3 regions of the Pseudoalteromonas sp. NSLLW24 genome follow, and region 3 is predicted to be linked to each of the others. Evidence: predicted binding sites of a transcription regulator. Region 3 holds the regulator's gene; each other region holds the start of a gene.
What was found. Region 3 encodes sigma-54, which starts transcription at its own class of promoters, with help from an activator protein. Its sites were predicted from a motif close to GTTGGCACGNNNNTNGNNT; they were not measured.

Region 1 (7,445 bases), on a different contig from region 3:
AAGTAGATGGACTTATTCAACCTAGCGATTTAATTGCAACAAGTGTTGGCCAATATTTAAATTGTAAAGCCATTGCTAAGCAAACAATGCTGGGCGTTAATTTATACAAGAAAAAAGATGATATGGGCGTTAACTACTCTCAGGGTGTCGTTATAGCCTATAAAAAAGATAGGATTACCTTAATAGATTCAGATGGTAACTTTAAAAACATTTCCGCCGCTGAAGGTTTTTCTATTGAACAAGGTTTAGATATACCATTTTTAGTACAGAGTATTAAAAAGCTCAAAACCTTTACCCAATAGCCGTTATCCTAACCTAGCTTGCTATACCACCAAGCTAGGTTATAGTTTTATATTATTTTACTAAAAAATATAAAAATCAAGGACGGCATACATGTTTAAAACTTCTCGTTATATTCTCCATTCTAGCTTTTTACTTATCAGTTTTTTTAGCTTTAGCGATACCACTTACTACAAATGTGTAACAGAAAAAGGCACTGTCTTTTCTCAACTTCCCTGTGACGACGAAGCAACGACTTATAAAGTTAACACGACGGGTAATCAGTATTCTGGTCCTAAGGTTGACTACACTAAACAACTAAACGAACTTGAGCGTGAAAGGCTTCTATCTGGCTTACAGGCAGAGCTTCGCAGTAATAACCATAAACTAACAATACTTGATCGTAATAAGCAGCGTGCTGAATACAAACAACAAGAACGATTAAATCATATTCTAGCCGTTGAAGATAAAAAGCGTATTACCAAAGACATTACTAAAAAATTAAAAATAATTAATAAAGAGTACAAAAAAGATGTATTGGTTATTACTAAACAAATTAAAACTCTCGAAAAAAAGATAGCTCAATACCAATAAATCACTGTTAATTAGCAAGTAATATTTATCTTGGTTTTAAACTTAAAATAACATACCCTTAACACAATAGAGTATAAGCTCTAGGGACTATTAAGGAGTGCAAATGCAGCCTCGCCATATTGCTGAATTAATTTTAACGGGTTTTAAAAGGCACTATCAGCTATTTCAAAAAACAACGGCCAAAGCCCCTCTCGCCTTTGCAAAAAAAGATTGGCAAGCAATTAATGATATCAGCCGTTTGCGTATCAGCTATTATGATGATCGTGTTAACGAAACCACACAAGCGCTAAAAAAAGAAACCCCAACAGAGCAATTAGATGAAAGCCTATGGCTCGAAGTTAAAAAGATATATCAGCATTTTTTATGTTTCCACCCTCAAGCAGAACTCGCCGAAACCTTTTATAACTCTGTATTTTGCCGGCTGTACCATAGGCGCTATTTTCATAATGACTTTATATTTGTAGAAGCAACTTTGAAAGATGCTCCTTCAGTACCTGTTGAGGCCGAATATAGGACATACTTTCCAGTAGTTGATGGCCTAAAGCCAACAATAAAGCGCATTATTAATCATTTTGATTTTAAAGCCCCATTTGTAAATTTAGAGCGTGATATTCGCCTTCTTGTTAAAGCATTTTATAAACAAGCCCCCGATACACATCATCAACCTTGGCAAATGCGCTTTGATATTTTACACACACCTTTTTATCGTAATAAAGCAGCTTATATTGTTGGTCGTGTTGTTTCAAAAAGTGGGGTTCAGCCTTTTATAATCGCCGTGTTACACGATGAAGATAACGGATTATATTTAGATGCACTTTTAACTAAATCATCTCAAATGCGTGTCATTTTTGGCTTTGCCCGTGCCTACTTTATGGTAGAGACTCATGCACCTTCAGCACTTGTCCGGTTTTTGAATCAGCTTATGCCAAACAAAACACTTGCTGAGCTCTATAACGCAGTGGGTTTTCATAAGCAGGGTAAAACTGAGTTTTATCGAGAGTTTTTAAATCACTTATCTCACTCTAGTGATGAGTTTACAATTGCACCGGGTACTCCCGGTATGGTGATGATGGTATTTACCCTTCCCTCATTTGGTTATGTTTTTAAAGTAATAAAAGACAAATTTGGTGAAAGTAAGCCCTTCGGCCGTGATACCGTATTAAAGCGTTATCAACTAGTAAAAAACCATGATCGCGTTGGCAGAATGGCCGATACCATAGAGTATTCTAACGTCGTATTTCCTTTGGCGCGTTTTGATAGTAATTTACTTGCGCAATTACATAAAACAATTGGCTCATCAATGGTAATTGAAGGCGAATGGTTGATCATCAAGCATTTATATATTGAACGGCGCATGACACCACTCAATTTATTTTTAGAAAATGCTGATGAAGAAAGTGCCGCAGACGCGATTGAAGAATACGGGCAAGCTCTAAAAGAAATGATTGCCGTTAATATATTTCCTGGCGATATGCTCTTAAAAAACTTTGGTGTAAGTAAGCACAAACGTATTATTTTTTACGATTACGATGAAGTTCAATACCTAACAGATATGAACTTTAGAGCATTACCAAAAGCAAAGAGCTACGACGATTATTTAATGGATGAACAAAGTTACTCTGTTGCACCACAAGATGTATTCCCAGAGCAGTTATGTACATTTGTAATGCCTAATCCTATGTATAAAAAGTTTTTTCTCAGCACTCATCCAGAGCTTATAGATGTTAGCTTTTGGAAGCAGGCGCAACAAAATATAAAAAATGGGCAGGTAAGTCATATTTACCCTTACCCGACAGCACAGCGATTTATCCATCACTGGTAGACGCAAAGGACACACAATGAATATAAGTAAAATAGATTTAAATTTACTCGTTTATCTCGATACATTGCTTCGAGAATGCAACGTAACACGCGCTGCTAATCAATTGAGTATTACGCAGCCCGCAATGAGTAATGGCCTTAAACGTCTTCGTAACTTATTTAACGACCCTATTTTAGTTCGTACCAGCGATGGTATGGTCCCGACAGAGCGCGCTTTAGAGTTACAACCCGTTATTCGCGGCATATTAATGACGCTTGAAGAAACCCTAGCACCTAATCGAGAATTTGAGGCAAGCCAGAGTAAACGTGTATTTAGAATAATGGCCAGTGATTACGCTGCAAGTACGTTAGCGCCAAAGCTCTTAAGTAAACTACACGAAGAAGCCCCCGATACTACTTTAGATATACTCACACCAAGTGATGTAACCTTTCATGATGTAGAAAACGGTAAAGTAGATATGGCAATCAACCGTTTTGAAAACTTACCTCAGTCTTTTCATCATAAACGTATTTGGAAAGACAGTTTTTGCTGCTTAGTTAAGGCCGACAACCCTATTATTGAAAACTTTAGCCTCGACAGCTACTTAAAAGCACGCCATATATGGGTGAGTAAAACAGGTTTTGGTGTAGGCGTGGGCATGGACCCTAAAGATGTGCAAAAACTTGGTTGGGTTGACGAAGCACTTGCCCACTTTGGTAAACATCGTAATATTGCCACTTTTACGCGTAACTACCATGTAGCGATTCATTTAGCTAAAGAGAAAAATTTGATTGCGACCCTTCCTTCAAAAGCCGCAAATATATACTTAGATGATCCGGGGCTTAAAATTTTAGAGCCACCGTTTCCAATTCCTCCTTTTGAGCTTGATATGATTTGGAGCCCACTGTTACATCGCGATGCGAGCCATATCTGGTTACGCCAAAAAGTAGCTGAAGTAGCTGAAGAGCTAAAATAACTTTATTACACAATATAATGTAAAAATTGCTAGGTTAATACTTTCCTCATTAACTTAGCCCCTTTCTGAAATGAAATTAAACCAATAAAATCAAATGACTACATGAAAATAAAAACATGGAACATACATTGCTTTTATTAAATTGAACTATACATTCATTTAATAAAAGAGGTCATTATGAACACCCATCAAGGATCAGAAGTAAATCATATTACTGACATCATTCAAGTTATGAACAGCGGCATCGACTTTTATCAAAAAGCACAGGAAAAAGTTGAAGACCCTGCTATTGGCGCACTTTTTCAGCGTATGATAGATGCCCGAAAAGTGAGTGTTGAGCGCTTGCAGCCATATGCAATTAATGAAAAAGGCGAACGCGAAGATGGTTCATCTTTCGCAGTTGAAGCACGACGTGCATACACAGCCTTACTTACTACATTCACCTCACATAACGACAGCACGTATGTAAAAGAGCTTGAAGAAGTAGAAGATAAAACGCTTGTAGAAATTAAAGCCGCTATGGATAAACCACAACCGGCTGATTGCGAAGCTGCACTGGCTAAAACATTATTAACAATGCAAAGCTGCCATGCAGAAATGAGCCGTATGCAAAAGCAGTAAGCTTACATAACGCATAAATACAACCCAGCCTAGCGCTGGGTTTTTTATTGCCTCTAATACCAATCTGTATAAATCCTTAAGCAATTTAACGAATTAAATTACTCTATAACGATGCTAAATAGACCCCATATATAAGCAGATTGCTATAAACACCACCTTATTTCGCCACATTTTAAATACATAATAAATACAAAAATTTAATGTTATTAGAATGTTTATTTAACCACGCTTTATTTTTGCTGTGCTAATTTTGTTATTAGGTACCTAAAACCTTGCTGTGGCGCCGCAGCATTTAATTAAAAATAAGGTCCAATATGAAAAGTAAACTAAGTAAACTGCAAAATAATGCTGATGTAGATATGACCCCGATGTTAGACATAGTGTTCATATTACTAATTTTCTTTATTGTAACTACATCTTTTGTAAAACCTGTGGCTATTGAATTAAACCGACCACTCGACAGCCCTCAAATAGGTAAGCCTGTTAAAAATGCTTTATTTAGAATTGATGAAAGTAACGGAGTATATTTTTCAGGGAGGTTAATTGATTTAGAGCAAGTTACGTCTAATTTAGCGATGTTCGCGGCTAAATATGAAATAAGTTCGGTACTTATAACCGCAGACGAAAACAGTACACATAATACTTTAATGAGTGTAATGAATAATATTAAGCAATACGATGATTATTCAATAAGTTTGATTTCTAAATAAAACAGCCCAATATAAAACCAAAAAAAGGGCCTTACGGCCCTTTGAGTTAAATAACGAAAGGGAGGTTATTAATTAAAAACGGTATTCTGCGCCTATGTAGTAGTAAGCACCGTTAAATCCAAATGGAGCAGAACGACGTGAGTAGTCAAACACACCTGAGCTACTTATTACTGTGTTGCCACTAGCATCCACAATAGTACCTGAGCGAGAGTTACCTATTTCATTTTTATCTGGGTAAACATCAAACAAGTTATTTGCACCAATGTTTACCGACAAATCTTCAGTAACGAAGTAGTTAACTTTAACGTCAGTTAAAATTTCTGCGCCATACGTTTGACGTCCGCCATCTTCTACTGTGTACTCACCAAAGCGATTAAGTGACAGGTTAACTGTCCAATCATCACGTTGATAAAGTGCACTTAAGTTAATACGATCCTCTGGTTGCCACTCTTCTATAATAGAGATATCTTCCGCTGAAAATATATCGTCTACACTTACTGTCTCAAGGCTTGAGCCAGCAGGAGAAAATAACGATACAACATCTGTTTTAGTGAAGTTAGCTGCAAGTGTAAAATCAAGCGTACCGCCTAAACCTTCAGTGTTCCACGTTGCTACAAAATCAACACCACGAGTTTCAGTATCAGCACCATTTAAGAAAAACTGCCCTACGCCAGCCCCCGCACTATTTAATGCAGCATCAAGGCTTGTAGATAAACCTTTACCTAAGCGGTCACTAATTACAATACGGTCGTCAATATCAATTGAATAGTAATCAACGGTTACATTAATATTATCTGTAACGTTATACACAATACCTAAACTACGGTTTTGTGATTTTTCTTCTTTAAGCTTTGGAATACCTAAGCTTTGCGCAAGTGTTGAATCATTTCTAAATGTACCAACCTCTTCTGCAACTAAGTTACCATTAGTATCAACAACAAATTGCGTACTTACATTATTAAAGTAAAGCTGTTGCATTGAAGGTGCTCTAAAACCTGAGCTTAATGCACCACGTAGTGAAATATCGTCGGTTACAGACCAGTTACCAGCAAGCTTAAAGTTTACTGTATCACCAAAGCCTTTGTAGTTATCGTAGCGAAGTGCACCCGATAAAATTACATCTTCAATCACATAAGCTTCTGCATCTACATAAAATGAGATTACATCACGCGACTCATCAACTGATGACGCAGGAGACGAACCACCAAAACCTTGTGAACCACCTGATGCATCTTCAGAGCCAACACCACCACTTAAGCCGTTATAAATACTTACACCGTTGGTCGTATCGTAATCGCGGTATGCATATTCACTACCTTCTAAGATACGGTATTCGTCAGTACGAATTTCAGCACCCATCGCTAACGAATAATCATCAAAGTTTTGCGTAAAATCAATGTTGATTGTTTGCAGTGATAATTCCATGCCGTAAGCGTACGCTTCACGTGGGATAGTTGTACGAATATCAGCTGCACTTAAACCTTGGTCATAACGTAAAAAGTTAGCGTATGAGGCATTGATAGTGTCACTTGTCGTGTAATCAATGCTGTTTTCACCATAGGTGTATGATAAATCAAGGCTTGCATCGTTATCAAACTCAGTTTTATAACCAAAGTTGTACGAGATATCGTCGATAGTTGTATTAATTTTTGGTAAGAAACCTAGCGGAATCGTCGCATCATTATCTTGTAGTACTGGGTTACCACCTGCATTTGCATTATGACGGAAAAATGCAGCCGACTCATTTTCACGTGTTGAGTAAGTAATAAAGCCGTAAAGCTCGCCATCACCTAACTCGTAACCGGTATTAATTGTTAAACCAAACTGCTGAGAATCAGCATCACCAATTCTGAATGTATCACGATCGGCTGTCAGCTCACGCGGATCGCCAGCAAGTAAAGTGCCGTCACTTAGTTCTGTACAACCATAAAACTGACAAGAGCCATGTAAACCTGCACGGTTAGTCGGTGCACGGTCACGGTAATTGATAGTTGTATTTAAATAACCGTCATCACCTAGCGCAAAGCCTTTATTAAAATCAAGGTTAATGGTTTCGCCATCGCCTTCAGAATATTGACCGTAGTTAATAGCCGCTTTGCCACCTTCGCTACCATCCTTAAGCACAATATTAATAACACCTGCAATTGCATCAGAACCATACTGAGCAGCAGCGCCATCACGTAATACTTCAATGCGTTTAATTGCAGAGGCTGGAATTGCATTCATATCAGTACCTGCAGTACCACGCCCAACAGAGCCATTAATATGAATAATACTTGCTTGGTGACGACGTTTGCCGTTAATTAAAACCAATGTTTGATCGGGGCCTAAACCGCGAAGTGTCGCAGGTCTTAAAGCATCAGTACCGTCACTAATTGCAGAGCTTGAAAAGTTAAATGAAGGAGCGATAGACTGTAGCATACGACCAACTTCTGTTTGGCCTGTATTTTCAAGCGCTTCTGCA
Region 2 (7,445 bases), on a different contig from region 3:
ATGCGGGTGCGAGATTTTTAGTGGCTTAACTATGAATATGTTATTATGCGCTCAATTATTTTACTGAATGTTTTTCTCTTACTTCTATGTCAAATTCTGCTTCGTGCTTTACATTATTTTCTCAAAATATTGATTCTCTCGCGCTTCCTGAAAAGTTTACTTTCCCTTTTTATTACGAGCCGCAACCATTAGCTGTAGCAGCCACAAAACAATTACAGCAACAACTTGAAACGTTAACGCATTTAAAAGCAGAAAATGCCGGTAAAATGTTTGGGGTTTTAGTGGTGCAAAATGCTAAGCAACAATTAGGCTTTTTAAGTGCTTATTCGGGGCAAATTGAAGGTGATAAAGCCAATATTAGCTTTGTGCCGCCTGTTTCTAGCATGCAGCTGCAAGACGATAGCTATTTGACTCAAAGTAAAATAATTAACGATATTAATGCTCAAATTGAGCAATTAGAAAATAGCGAACAACTGCATGAAGTTAATAGCAAACTTGATGATGCAACACAAAGCTACCAGCAAGCACTATTAGCCCAACAGGCAGTGATGCAAGCCGGTCGTCAGCAACGAAAAATACAACGTACCGAAGGCGAATTAGAGCTTAGCGAAAGTGATTTTGAGCAGTTAAAAAACAAGCTTGCAGGGCAAAGCATCGTAGAAAAAAAGCAACTGCTGGCACTTAAATCCTATTGGCAAAATATAATCGAGTCACTGCAGCAAACACACATCAATATTTCTGATGAAATTGCTCATTTAAAAAAGCGCCGTAAAACACTTTCTAAAAACTTACAAAAAAAATTATTTGCGCAGTACCAATTTTTAAATGCAAATGGAGAAACTACAGACTTAAATGCCATATTTGCAGCATTACCTGAACACACTCCTCCTTCGGGTGCTGGCGATTGTGCAGCGCCTAAATTATTACAATACGCCTATAAGCATGGCTTAAAACCACTTGCTATGGCTGAGTTTTGGTGGGGAGCAGCACCTAAATCAGCAATCAGGCAGCATAAAAACTACTACCCTTCTTGTTACAGTAAATGCCAACCAATACTTGGGCACATGCTAAAGGGTTTAGATGTTGAAGATAACCCGCTACTTATCAACCCAGCTCAGGGTAAAGATTTAAATATTGTTTATAAAGATGACGACTTACTTGTGGTAAATAAGCCCGCTGAGTTTTTATCTGTGCCTGGCGTTAATATTGATGACTCAGTTTATATGCGAATCAAAACGCAGTTTCCAGAGGCATCAGGCCCGCTAATTGTACACAGATTAGATATGTCGACTTCTGGGTTATTGATGATTGCGCTTAATAAACGCGTGCACAAAGCACTGCAAAAGCAGTTTATTGAACGCACCATAGATAAACGTTATGTCGCATTAGTTAATGGTAACGTAGCTAAGGATAGCGGAGTAATTGATTTACCCTTAGTGCTCGACTTTGATGATAAACCGCGCCAAATGGTGTGTTACAAACATGGTAAGCCATCACTTACTACCTGGCAGGTTTTAGAGCGTAACAACAATATTACCCGATTACAGTTATACCCTAAAACAGGGCGAACTCATCAATTAAGAGTCCATTGTGCGCACAGTTTAGGTTTAAACATGCCAATTATAGGCGACACACATTACGGGCAAAAAGCCGATAGATTACATTTACATGCAGAATACTTAGCATTTACTCACCCAATTACGCTTAAGCGATTAGAGTTTGAAGTAGCCGCAGATTTTTAATAAAAACACATAGCTACAACGACTATATTATACAATGTGTTGGTTTTTATTAATTAAATTGATATCGTTTATGGTCTTATTTTTTCAATAATGAGTATAAAAAACTGTTCAATCCCAAGTTTATTAAGCAATGTAGAAAAGTATTTCCTAATAAAAATAAGTCAGCAAAGGATTAACATGACTAACAATACACAAATAAAGGTTTTAGGTAATACTTTATGGGCAAAGTATATTGTTCTCCTTTTATTTTTACTTTTAAGTAAGCTTGCCTCAGCTAACGGCGACTCATTAAGTGCAACTTTACATGCGCTAGACTTTGACACGACTCAAGTCCTGATCAACAACATAAAACTGAATGAATTAGACTATCTTCAAAATGAAGACAAACTCACTCAAGCGTTTAAAATAAGCAAAGAGCAAAATTGGGAAAACCTTCATCTAGAAGCGGCCGCTTTGTATGCGGAGTTACTTTTTAGACAAGAAAAATACGAAGCGTTAAACACACACTTATCCTATTACTTAAAGAACAAAGAGTTACCAAATCAAAAAAGTGTATATTTATTATTTCTCGAATCACAACTCAAGTCTCTAGCGAGGGAGCCAAACCCAGCTCCAGCACAAACGCTAGCCACAAAATTAGAAGAAAGCTTGCAACAGCATTCAACTAAAGAAAAAATCATTATTTTGCGAGCACTTGCTTACTATTACACCGATACAGATTCATTGAAAAAGACCCTAAATGTTGCACTAGAGGGGCTAGAATTAGCATTAAAAGATGACGATTCAGCATCTCAAGGATACTTTTTTAGAAAAATAGCCGATGCATATAATTATCTAAACGAAAAAGACAAAGCCGTATATTATGCAAAAAAAGCGGTTGCGGCATATGAGCAAACACAAGATGGGCTTTTTACTGCAAAAGCATATTGGAGCTTAGGCAATGTATTGCTTGAAGTAGAAAAACCTAAAGATGCCTTAATATACCTAGATAAAGCATTGCTCTATTTTAAAAAAGTTAATATGCAAAAAGGCTTAACCTTTGCTCAGTACTCAATTGCAAATATTGAGTACTTACAAGCAAACTACGATAAAGCTTTAACTTTAACTAAAGAAAACATTGAGCTTGCTCGTTCTGCAGGTGTTTACGACATGCAACTCGCATCGCTCATTTTGTTAGCTGACATATATATAAAACTAGATTTACTTGATCAAGCAAATGAAGCAAACGATGAGGTGTTTTTAAAATTAGATAAATTCAGCCGCAGTATTTATAAAGCCGATTTTTTAAGTAAACGCTATGAGCTAAAACGACGCCTTAACCACACTGACGAGGCTTTTGAAGCAATTGAAAAAAAGCTCCTTTATACAAAAAAGCACTACGAAGCAACCAGTGAAAATAATATAAAAACACTACAGATACAGTTTGAAGTAAAAGAAAAAGAAGACAAAATACAGCAACTAGAGTACGCAAAAGACATTAGTGAGCTACAAGCTAAAGAAGAATATCAACAAAAAATAATTTGGCGACTCAGCGCTGCTATTGCATTTATTTTAGTGATTGCTTCATTATTTTTATTTTATCGGCAAGCTCGACAACGTCAAAAATATCACGATATTTCACTAACAGATTATCTAACAAATTGCCCTAATCGCAGAGGAATAATGCGCGCAGCAGAAGCAAAGCTTGGTGAAGGTAAAATGACGATAGCAATTGTTGACTTAGACTACTTTAAAAAAGTTAACGACCATTTTGGTCACGATGTTGGAGATTTAGTTCTTATTGCCTTTACAAAAGCTGCAAAAGAAACACTATGTAATGATCATCAGTTTGGTCGTTACGGCGGCGAAGAATGGTTATTTGCACTAAATACGGTTGATGAACGAATAATTCGCGATATATTTAACCGACTCGCCATTAGCTTCGCCGAGCATTGCAGTAATATAGAAGACTTTCCTAGTGATACAAAAATCACCTTTAGTGCAGGGGCCTCTGTAAGTGGCCCTTTAAAAAGCACACTAGATGTTCTTATTAAGCATGCAGATAAATTACTTTATAAAGCAAAAGAAAACGGAAGAAACCAAGTCGTTGTTGATTAAATAAGCACAGCTAAAAGTATTGGCTCATTTACTTGACTAAAGTCCGTCTAAAACCATTTGTTTAATTTTATGTGCTTTTACAAAATGATCTAATTTATGGGTGTGTATCCACCAAGTAGCAGCTTCCATAAGTAGCTCTGGGTCGTCGTTTTTATTAGCAAAAAATGCATAAAAAGAAAGCCCTACATTTTCGCCTTTAGCTGCTATTTTTTTATCGCACACGGTAATTATTTTTGCTCTTAGTTCTTCCCTCATACATACCTTTAATCATATTAATGCTGTATTACTGAAATACGCCATTTAAAACGCTAACGATTAGCTGCAAAAGGCTTCTATCAACCAAGCCATGATTCTCAAGCTCTTTATTAGGCGTATTTACTTTTGCAGCTTTGCATTCATTATCTAATGTCTCATTTTTACGTGTATCGGTTTCGTATGCAATATCTGCTTGTTCCATACATTTTGCCGAGCCTGCGTAAGGCTGCGCCGCACAAGCGCTTAGTAATAAAAAAAGTGGAATTGCTATCAATAATTGTTTCATAACTAATCCTATTTTTACGCAACTTATTTAATTTAAATTACAGCTGTAAGTTAGCCTATTTACTTTCTACCACCATTACAAAAAATTCAAAAAAGAACGTACCGATAATATCAAAAAAAGTGTCATTTTTTTCATCCTTTTTAATTTGTGCGCTAATGCATTGATTATAAACTTCTGAGCTTGTTTGAGCGCCATTTCGATCAACCGTTTCAGCCTCTTCAATGCATAAGTTAGGGTCAGAACGTGGGGCTGTACTACAGGCACTTAGTAAAGCGCACAGCAATAATGCGGCGATGGGGCTTTTTATGTTCATCCTTAAACTATCCTATTAAGTTAACGTGCTACCTGCATTTATACCGATTGATATTATATGTGGGAGTAATACATATAGATTGTACCTAAATAATGTTGCTACTTTATCACTGCAATAAAATAAACAACCAGTAAATATTTGTAAGGTTCTGTAGGAATTTATACTCACTTCTATAATTGAACTATGTAAAAGCCTGAAATTATTGCATTCATATCACTGTAAAATTTACAGTGATAGCAGCCTAAAAATAAAAAATCAAAATAAAAGCAATAAAATACATCAACTTAATATTTGGCATTTAGTTTGCTAGTTAATGATATAAGCAAATAAATTGTAAAAGGATTAGTTATGAATATTTTTGAAGCACTACGTCATGACCATGACAAACAACGAGAATTAGTAGATGCGCTTATTCAAACGCACGGCGACACAGAGCAGCGCCACGAGCTAATGGACGAGCTAAAAACAGAACTAGAACAACACGCAAAATTTGAAGAACGTTACTTTTACAACCCACTTATGTTTGATGACTTAACTCATGAAAAAGCGCGCCACAGCGTAGCTGAACATCACGAAATTGATGAATTAATTGAACAACTTGAAGATACCGAAATGAGCTCGTCTGCATGGTTAGTTGCAGCTAAAAAGCTACACCATTTAGTACATCATCATTTAAGTGAAGAGGAACACGAAGTATTTCAATTAGCGGGTAAAGCACTAACCGAAGGGCAAAAACAAAGCTTGGCAAAGCAGTATAACGATGCAATGCACTAAATAATTTTTATTTGTGAGTAACTCTATTCACAAATAATTGAACCACCTTATATACACTCCCTTGTGTACTATTGGTTATAAGCCACTTGGCTTATAACCATTTTTTTAAGCCTATATGCTAACTCTTCTCTAATAAGGGTGCTTCTGTCGGATCAAAAATTCGATACGCCACTAGCTTTAAACCATCGTTAATAAAAAACCACACCAAAGCATATGCCCACACAGCAAGTGCCCATCCCCATCCTAGTGGGGTCATAAACACACCATAAACAGCAATAAGTGTTGCTATAACTTGCGTGCCAAATACGGCGACCATTAATATAGCAGACGGTTTAATAGACCAAAATGGACCTCGGGTACGCGCTAAAAATATAGTCAAATGCCCTGCTACAGAAAGTAATAAGTACATTAATGTTTGAAGATGAGGACGGTCGAGTTCAAATACTTTATCTCCCAAGTAAAATAAACCAAAGGCTGCAATTGGCCCTACAATTCCCAGCACAGATGCAATACCTAAAACGAGCCGCATATTCCATGTCTCGGGCTTATTTTGATAATGCACATTGTCGTATGCAATAGACAAAATGGCGGCATCGTTAAGTAAAGCAAGCATTACAATCATGACTGCTGTTAACGGATAAAAGTTAAAAATTAATATCGCCATTGTCATAAAGAGTAGTACGCGCAGTGTTTCAGCAACCCTGTAAATAGCGTAACTGTTCATGCGTTGAAATATTTTTCGGCTTTCTTTAACTGCATCAATAATAACCGATAAGCCATCGGTCATTAACACAATTGATGCTGCTGAACGCGCTGCATCTGTAGCACCCGATACAGCAATGCCACAGTCAGCTTTTTTAAGTGCTGGCGCATCATTTACGCCATCTCCTGTCATGCCAACAATGTGCCCTCTATGCTGAAGCACATCAATAATATGGTATTTATGCTCAGGGAATACTTGTGCGAATCCGTCAGCACTCTCGATTGAGTCATCTAACTGTGTGGCTTGATGATGCTCAGTTGCACCAAATCCACTAGCATCAAGAATGTTTGTTCCTAAACCCAGTTTACTTGCAGTTTCGCGCGCAATGGCCACTTGGTCGCCCGTGACCATTTTAACACTCATACCCATTTCTTTTGCATCGGCAATGGTTTGTATTGCTTCTTCACGCGGTGGATCAAAAAGCGGCAATACACCTATAAATTGCCATTTACCTTGCTCGTCTGTTTTAGCAACCGCTAAAGAGCGAAACCCACGTGCTGCAAATTCATCTATTGATGCCTCAACTTGAGTTTTAACTGCCTCAATATTAGCCGACAAAGCTAAAATAACCTGCGGTGCACCTTTGGTTACTTTAAACGTTTTGCCATCAGCATTTTTAATTAATGCTTCAGTACGTTTGCTCACAGGATCAAATGGCTGAAAATGTTCGATATGATAAGAATCTAGATGCTGCTCAGCTTTTACACTTTGTAATACTGCTAAGTCAATCGGATCGTTATTTTCTGAGCGAGATGCTAATGCCGCGTACAATATAACTTGCTCAGCAGAGCCTTTATTTATTGAGTTTTCGATATAAAACGGGTCACCCAACGTTAATAGGTTTTGTGTCAATGTGCCGGTTTTATCGGAACACAAAATATCAACACCTGCTAGCTCTTCAATTGCAGCTAAACGCGTTACAACCACTTGCTTTTTAGCCAATAAACGAGCGCCTACAGCCATAGTAACTGATAGCACTGTTGGCATTGCAACTGGTATTGCAGCAACAGTTAATACGAGTGCAAACTGTAATGTGGTGATCATTGGATCATCGCGAAACAAAGCAACAATAACTATAAGCAGTACTAAAGCCGCAGCAAGCATTATTAAATAATTACCAATTTTAAGCACTGCACGCTGAAAATGACTTGCGGTTCGCTCCCCTTGCACTAACTGTGCTGTTTTACCAAAAAAGGTATTAGCGCCGGTTGCGTA
Region 3 (7,445 bases):
GCTCTCTTATAGGAAATGCAATATTGTCAAATACCGACATATCAGTAAACAGCGCACCACTTTGAAAAAGCATGCTCATTTTAGTACGTGCTTCGTATAACTCTTTACGAGACATTTTAGGAATGCTGCCACCTTCAAATAAAATATCACCTGAATCTGGTTTAAGCTGACCACCAATTAAACGCAACATAGTGGTTTTGCCAATTCCGCTTGGCCCCATGATCGCAGTAATTTTACCTTTAGGAACGCTAAAACTCATATTTTTATATATAGTTCTATTGCCTCTCGAAAAGCTAACATCCTTGACTTCTACTATTGATTGCGACAAGTCGCTCTCCATAAAAATGTTCACTAGTGCGCCTATTTTAAAGCTTTTTTGTCAAAGATGGAAAAAACAATTCGTAAGATTTTGTAATACACCCATGAAAAGGATTATAAGACTCGCTCAAAACAGCTTAACCCCGGCTTAAATTTTTAAATTAGCTGTTTAAAAGCAGCATTGTTACCTAGTTGACCTTACTCTTTTATTTATACTTTCATCTTGGCTTTTGTTACTATTCGCGCCATCCGTATTTTGTATAACTGGCTTAACACAATGGTTACCTCGTTTGTTATTTTAATTCTTGGTTTTGCAGCTCTTGTTTGGAGTGCAGACAGGTTTGTTTATGGCGCTGCGGCTCTTGCTAAAAACTTTGGTGTACCTACACTTATTGTTGGTTTAACCGTGGTAGCTATGGGCTCTTCAGCACCCGAAATGATGGTTTCAGCCTCTGCCGCTCTGGCTAACAAAACCGACACAGCGGTTGGCAATGCTGTTGGCTCTAATATTACAAACATTTTACTTGTGTTAGGTATCACTGCTCTATTTCGCCCTCTTTCAGTTTCATCAAGTACATTAAAACGTGAAATGCCATTAGTGATGCTCGTATCTTTAGCTACTTGGTATGTGTTCTCAGATAACTACTTTTCATTTAATGAAGGTGTTGCACTTTTGGTTGGCTTTATCGTATTCATCGGTGGGTTAATTATTGTATCTATGCGTGCAAAAAACCAAGATGACCCATTTGTCTCAGAAGCCTGCGACGATGTACCAAACGATGTACCTACGAAAAAAGCGGTATTTTGGTTAGTTGTCGGCATGATACTCCTACCTGTTAGCTCTCATTTTTTAATAGGTTCGGCTGTCGATATTGCTAAATACTTCGGCTTAAGCGACTTAGTCATTGGCTTAACAATTATTGCCATCGGTACTAGTTTGCCTGAACTTGCCGCTTCGGTTGCAGGTGTACTTAAAAATGAAGATGATTTAGCACTAGGTAATATTGTTGGCTCAAACATATTTAATATTCTAGCGGTATTACCACTTGCCGGTATTATTAACCCTTCTGCCATTGACCCATCATTAGTAAGCCGAGACGTATTAATTATGATTGGCGCAACACTTGCTCTTATTATTATGTCATTGAACTTTAGAGGCACCCAACGTATCAATAGAGTAGAAGGCGGCTTATTGCTAATAGCATTTTTGGGTTACCAAGGGTATATTTTTAGTCAAGTAGGGTAAATGATGGCAACGCTAAATTTTATTGAACAAGGCCTTCGCGTTTTAGATGTTGAACGCCAAGCACTTAGTGATATTGCACAATATGTAGATGAAAACTTTCATAACGCGTGCCAATTAATGTACGACTGCGAAGGCCGTATTATTGTCATTGGTATGGGTAAATCAGGTCATATTGGCAATAAAATAGCGGCAACCCTTGCAAGCACTGGCAGTCCAGCATTTTTTGTTCACCCTGGTGAAGCAAGTCATGGTGATTTAGGGATGATCACTAAAAATGACGTGGTTATGCTTATTTCTAATTCAGGGGAGACCAGCGAAGTTTTAAATATCATTCCGGTTTTAAAACGACTTGGTGCCAAAATGATATCGATGACTGGCAATACGCAATCAACCATGGCGACCCTTGCTAATGTACATGTGTGTATTAAAGTAGAAAAAGAAGCCTGTTCATTGGGTCTAGCTCCTACATCAAGTACCACTGCAACGCTTGCGATGGGCGATGCCATGGCAGTTGCATTATTAGAAGCTCGCGGGTTTACAGCTGATGACTTCGCGCTATCTCACCCAGGTGGTAGTTTAGGCAAGCGCTTATTACTTACTTTAAAAGATGTTATGCACAGCGGCGCAAATACACCTATTATTAGCGTTTCACAAACAGTTAAAGATGCCCTTATTGAAATGTCTGCTAAAGGTTTAGGCATGACAGCCATTGTTGATGAAAATCAGCAGCTCGTGGGATTATTTACCGATGGCGATTTGCGTCGTATTTTAGAGCAAAGAATTGATATTCATACAACACAAATAGATGTTGTTATGACTAAGTCATGTACTACGGCTACACAAGATATTTTAGCCGCTGAAGCGCTTAATATTATGGAACACAAACGTATAAATGGCTTAATCGTCGTCAATGAGAAAAACCAACCTATTGGCGCATTAAACATGCAAGACCTATTAAAAGCAGGAGTGTTATAAATGCAATTTGAAGAACTCTATCAACCGCTGAGCGATGATGCAAAAGCACGCGCTAAAAAAGTAAAGCTACTTATATGCGATATTGATGGTGTATTTTCTGATGGCCGTATTTATCTTGGTAATCAAGGTGAAGAGCTAAAAGCATTTAATACAAAAGATGGTTTTGGCATTAAAGCGCTTATAAACAGTGGCTTTGAAGTGGCTGTAATTACTGGTCGTCATTCACAAATAGTGCAACAACGTATGAGCAGCTTAACCGTACAGCATATTTATCAAGGCCAAGAAAATAAGCTCATTGCCTATCAAGAATTAAAAGACAAACTCAACCTTAGCGATGAACAAATTGCTTATATCGGTGATGATGGTCCTGACATGCCCGTTATGGAATTAGTCGGCTTTGCTGTTGCAGTAAATGATGCCCATCCACTTATTAAACGTTTATCACACTATGTAACGCAAATGCCTGGCGGCTTTGGTGCAGTAAGAGAGCTCACCGACTTACTTATGCTTGAAAATGGTAAAGCATTGACTACACAAGGCACTAGTTCATGAATGCAGCGCGCATAATATTAAGCGTTTTATTCATTAGCTGTATGGTTTGGCTTTGGTACCCTTATTTTACACAAACAAATATTGTGCCTCAGACTGAGCCTGAAGTTATTGCCAAGCCTGATTACATAGCCATAGAACTCAAACAAACAGCCTATGACGAACAAGGTAAAATTAGCCACAAAGTCACTGCGGCTAAAATGGAGCTATATCAACAATTAGGTTTTACGTTTTTTGAAAAACCTATTTTTACTTTATATAACGAAAAGCAAACGTGGCAAATAAATGCAGACGAAGCAACATTATACGAAGACAAACAATTAATTTTAGAAGGCAATGTGGTTGCCAAAAACTTAACCGATAACGCCATGATAGACAAAATCAATGCTGATAATATTCAGGTAGATATAAAGCTATTAACAATGCGTTCGGAGCAACCCGTTATTATCACTGGACCCAATTTAAAAATCACTGGTAAAGGCCTAGAAGCCGACTTAAAAACCGAAGTGATAAAACTAATTAACCATACGCGAACCATATATTATGACCAATAAAATATTAAAATCACTTATTATTCCTACACTTATACTAGCGTTTAATAGTAGTGCTGCAGAGCAAAACACGCAACCGGCTGCAAATCAAATTTCAATAAGCGCCGATAAGCAAGAAGGCCAATTAAAAGCTAATGTCGGGATTTTTGAGAAAAACGTTGAAATTATTCACGGTAACCGCCGTATCACAGCCGACCGCTTAGAAGTACATAAACGCGATGAACTTGGCGATAATAAACAATTATTAATTGCTACAGGTAGCCCTGCGCACTTTGAAGAAAAGCAATCAGATGGCACGACTATGAGCGCCAGTGCTGACGAAGTACGTTATGATGTATCTAAGCGTTTTTTAACGCTTGTTGGTAATGCACAAGTATCGCAAGCGGGACAAAAAATAAATGCTAAAAGCATTACCTACGATATAGAGCAGCAGCTAATCAGTGCCGAAAAAGATGAAAACTCAACTGACCGCGTTCACACAATTTTAGTACCAATCGAGACTAAAAAAAGTAAAAAAAGCGACAAAGGTCAACCATGAGCACATTAAAAGCAGAGCTATTAGCAAAGAGCTATAAAGGCCGTGAAGTTGTAAAAAACGTCGGCCTTGAAGTCAAAGCTGGCAGTATTGTTGGCTTACTTGGCCCTAACGGCGCAGGTAAAACTACCACGTTTTATATGATAGTAGGACTTGTACCTAGCGACAAAGGTAAAATATCGATAGACGATAACGATATTACTCTTTTACCTATGCATAGTCGTGCTAGATTAGGCATTGGCTACTTACCGCAAGAGTCTTCAATATTCAGAAAGCTGACTGTTTATCAAAACTTAATGGCCATTTTAGAAACGCGCAAAGAGTTAAATAAACAAGCTAGAGAAGACACTCTCGATAAATTATTAGATGAATTTAGCATACAACACATTCGTGATAGCCAAGGTATGGCATTGTCGGGTGGCGAACGTCGTCGTGTTGAAATAGCACGTGCGCTGGCAGCAGATCCTAAATTTATATTACTGGATGAACCATTTGCAGGTGTTGACCCGATTTCGGTATTAGACATAAAGAAAATAATAGAACATCTTAAAAATCGTGGGATTGGTGTATTAATTACCGATCATAACGTAAGAGAAACCCTTGATGTTTGTGAAAAAGCCTACATTGTTTCTCATGGGGAGCTGATTGCATCAGGTACTCCAGAACACGTATTAAATGATAAAACAGTACGCGATGTTTACTTAGGCGAGCAATTTAGGCTGTAACATTTACGCCATGTCTTTAAGCATCTGCTAGTATTAATTATAACAACATAAAAGGATTGTTAGAGATACATGAGGCAATCACTACAGCTGCGCATGGGCCAGCAACTTACAATGACTCCACAGCTGCAACAAGCTATTCGTTTGTTGCAACTCAGTACATTGGATCTCCAGCAAGAAATACAAGAAGCTCTCGACAGCAACCCGCTATTAGAGGTTGAAGAAGCAGACTATTCAGAAGACGCTGCAGGTAAAAACGAGCAAAAAGCAGATACAGATGACATAACTGTTAGCGCATCTGCCGATGATGCTCCAAGCGAATACGAACAAGATAGTGGTGAAGCACTTGCAAAAGACACGCTAAGTGACGACATGGCTATGGATGTTAGTTGGGATGAGTACATGAGTGCCGCCCCAGCAGCATCATCGGGTCCGATGCCTGAAGACGAATCAATATACCAAGGCGCCTCTACTGAAACGCTCCATGAGTATTTAATGTGGCAGTTACAACTAACGCCATTTAGCCCTACAGACGAAGCTATTGCTATTGCTATTGTAGAAGCCGTCGATGACTCAGGTATTTTAACACTAAGCTGCGAAGAGATTTTAGAAAGCTTTAATCAAGAAAACGAAGATGATAACGAAGTCGAACTTGATGAAATTGAAGCTGTATTAAAACGCATCCAACTGTTTGATCCTGTAGGCATTGCTGCACGTAGCTTACAAGAGTGTTTGTGTATTCAGCTTAACCAGTTTGATAAAGAAACACCTTACATTAATGAAACAAAAATGATTTTAACCGAGCATATTGATTTATTAGCTGCTCGTGACTATCGTACATTAATGAAGAAAACTAAGCTCAAAGAAGAAGAGCTTAAAGAAGTAATGACATTAATACATACTCTTAGCCCTAAACCTGCAGATACTATTGTAAGAGAAGAATCTGAGTATGTTATTCCTGATGTGTCAGTTAAAAAAATTAAAGGCCGCTGGGTTGTTGAGTTAAACCCAGATAGCATGCCTAAAATTCGTGTTAATAGCCAATACGCGGCAATGTCTCGCACTGTAAAATCCAGTGGTGACAGCCAGTTTATTCGCTCGCATTTACAAGAAGCTAAATGGTTTATTAAAAGCTTAGAAAGTAGAAACGACACGCTATTAAAAGTAACAAATTGTATTGTTAAACAACAACAAGGCTTTTTTGAACACGGTCCTGAAGCCATGAAACCAATGGTTTTAAATGATGTTGCTGAAATGGTAGAAATGCACGAATCAACAATTTCGCGCGTAACAACCCAAAAGTATATGCACACACCCCGTGGTATATTTGAGCTTAAATACTTTTTCTCAAGCCATGTAAGCACCGAAAACGGTGGTGAATGTTCATCTACAGCAATCCGTGCGCTTATCCGAAAATTAATCGCAGCAGAAAACTCAGCAAAACCATTGAGTGATAGCAAAATAGCGGATATATTGGCTGAGCAAGGAATTAAAGTAGCGAGACGTACAATCGCAAAATACCGCGAATCTCTGGCTATTCCACCGTCAAATCAACGTAAAAGTTTGATTTAAGACGCAAAAAAAGAGGGTAATGCTTATGCAACTAAACTTAACTGGTCGTCACGTAGAATTAACCGATTCACTAAGAGACTATATTAATACCAAATTTGCGAAGCTAGAAAGACACTCTGATCATATTAATAATGTTCATGTCATTCTCGATGTAGAAAAATTAAATCAAAAAGCAGAAGCCACCATACACGTAAGCGGTGCTGAGTTATTTGCCTCTACAGAACATCAAGATATGTATGCCGCCATTGACTCGTTGATCGACAAGCTCGATCGACAAGTAATTAAACACAAAGAGAAGCTTGCTCGACACTAATATGATGAAATTAAGCTCACTTATATGCCAGGACTGCAGCAAAGCTGCGGTCCTTTTTAATAGCAAAAAAAGAATTTTAGAGTTCATTAGCGAACTTGCTCACGACAAACTTCCGTATTTACCGCAACAAGATATTCTTAATGCTTTAATGAGCAGAGAAAAATTGGGTAGTACAGGTATAGGGCGTGGCATTGCCATTCCTCATGGAAGAATGAGCGGTGCAGAAGAGCCTTTGGCTTTAGTACTCGTTAGCGAAACTCCAATAAATTTTGATGCAATCGATAATCGCCCTGTTGATATTTTCGTCGCACTCATCGTACCAGATGGCGATAACCAGCAGCACTTAAAGACTCTAGCAACCATTGCTGATAAACTAAACAATAAAGATTTTTGTAAACAGTTACGCAGTGCAAAATCAGATACTGAGCTTTACCAAGTTATTGTCAATCAATCATAGTTTTATAAAGGGTGTTAAATGGAGTTAATTATCATAAGCGGCCGTTCTGGTTCTGGAAAGTCGGTTGCTTTACGCGTTGTAGAAGATTTAGGTTATTATTGCGTAGATAATATTCCAGTTAACTTGCTTCCTTCATTAGTTCGCAGTGTGTCTGATAGCTATGATAAAATTGCTGTTAGCATTGATGTGCGGAACATCCCTAAACAA

Region 1: I6E72_RS00455 (ferritin-like domain-containing protein) is a predicted target of sigma-54. The motif match lies at 3,766-3,784, and genes of this name have one in related genera.
Region 2: I6E72_RS16500 (hemerythrin domain-containing protein) is a predicted target of sigma-54. The motif match lies at 4,984-5,002, and genes of this name have one in related genera.

The regions. Positions count from the first base shown of each region.
Region 1 is NZ_JADYWQ010000001.1:106,715-114,159, reverse strand. It holds gene I6E72_RS00475 (DUF3413 domain-containing protein) at 1-302, shown strand, start outside; gene I6E72_RS00470 (DUF4124 domain-containing protein) at 394-873, shown strand; gene aceK (bifunctional isocitrate dehydrogenase kinase/phosphatase) at 977-2,695, shown strand; gene I6E72_RS00460 (LysR family transcriptional regulator) at 2,712-3,650, shown strand; gene I6E72_RS00455 (ferritin-like domain-containing protein) at 3,828-4,271, shown strand; gene I6E72_RS00450 (ExbD/TolR family protein) at 4,586-4,981, shown strand; gene I6E72_RS00445 (TonB-dependent receptor plug domain-containing protein) at 5,054-7,445, opposite strand, start outside.
Region 2 is NZ_JADYWQ010000018.1:72,732-80,176, reverse strand. It holds gene I6E72_RS16525 (RluA family pseudouridine synthase) at 87-1,742, shown strand; gene I6E72_RS16520 (tetratricopeptide repeat-containing diguanylate cyclase) at 1,920-3,839, shown strand; gene I6E72_RS16515 (DUF6500 family protein) at 3,876-4,094, opposite strand; gene I6E72_RS16510 (hypothetical protein) at 4,123-4,380, opposite strand; gene I6E72_RS16505 (hypothetical protein) at 4,436-4,693, opposite strand; gene I6E72_RS16500 (hemerythrin domain-containing protein) at 5,042-5,467, shown strand; gene I6E72_RS16495 (plasma-membrane proton-efflux P-type ATPase) at 5,586-7,445, opposite strand, start outside.
Region 3 is NZ_JADYWQ010000009.1:27,681-35,125, reverse strand. It holds gene I6E72_RS11030 (ATP-binding cassette domain-containing protein) at 1-340, opposite strand, end outside; gene I6E72_RS11025 (calcium/sodium antiporter) at 596-1,564, shown strand; gene I6E72_RS11020 (KpsF/GutQ family sugar-phosphate isomerase) at 1,568-2,539, shown strand; gene kdsC (3-deoxy-manno-octulosonate-8-phosphatase KdsC) at 2,540-3,091, shown strand; gene lptC (LPS export ABC transporter periplasmic protein LptC) at 3,088-3,642, shown strand; gene lptA (lipopolysaccharide transport periplasmic protein LptA) at 3,632-4,177, shown strand; gene lptB (LPS export ABC transporter ATP-binding protein) at 4,174-4,899, shown strand; gene I6E72_RS10995 (RNA polymerase factor sigma-54) at 4,969-6,468, shown strand; gene hpf (ribosome hibernation promoting factor) at 6,494-6,781, shown strand; gene ptsN (PTS IIA-like nitrogen regulatory protein PtsN) at 6,786-7,238, shown strand; gene rapZ (RNase adapter RapZ) at 7,257-7,445, shown strand, end outside.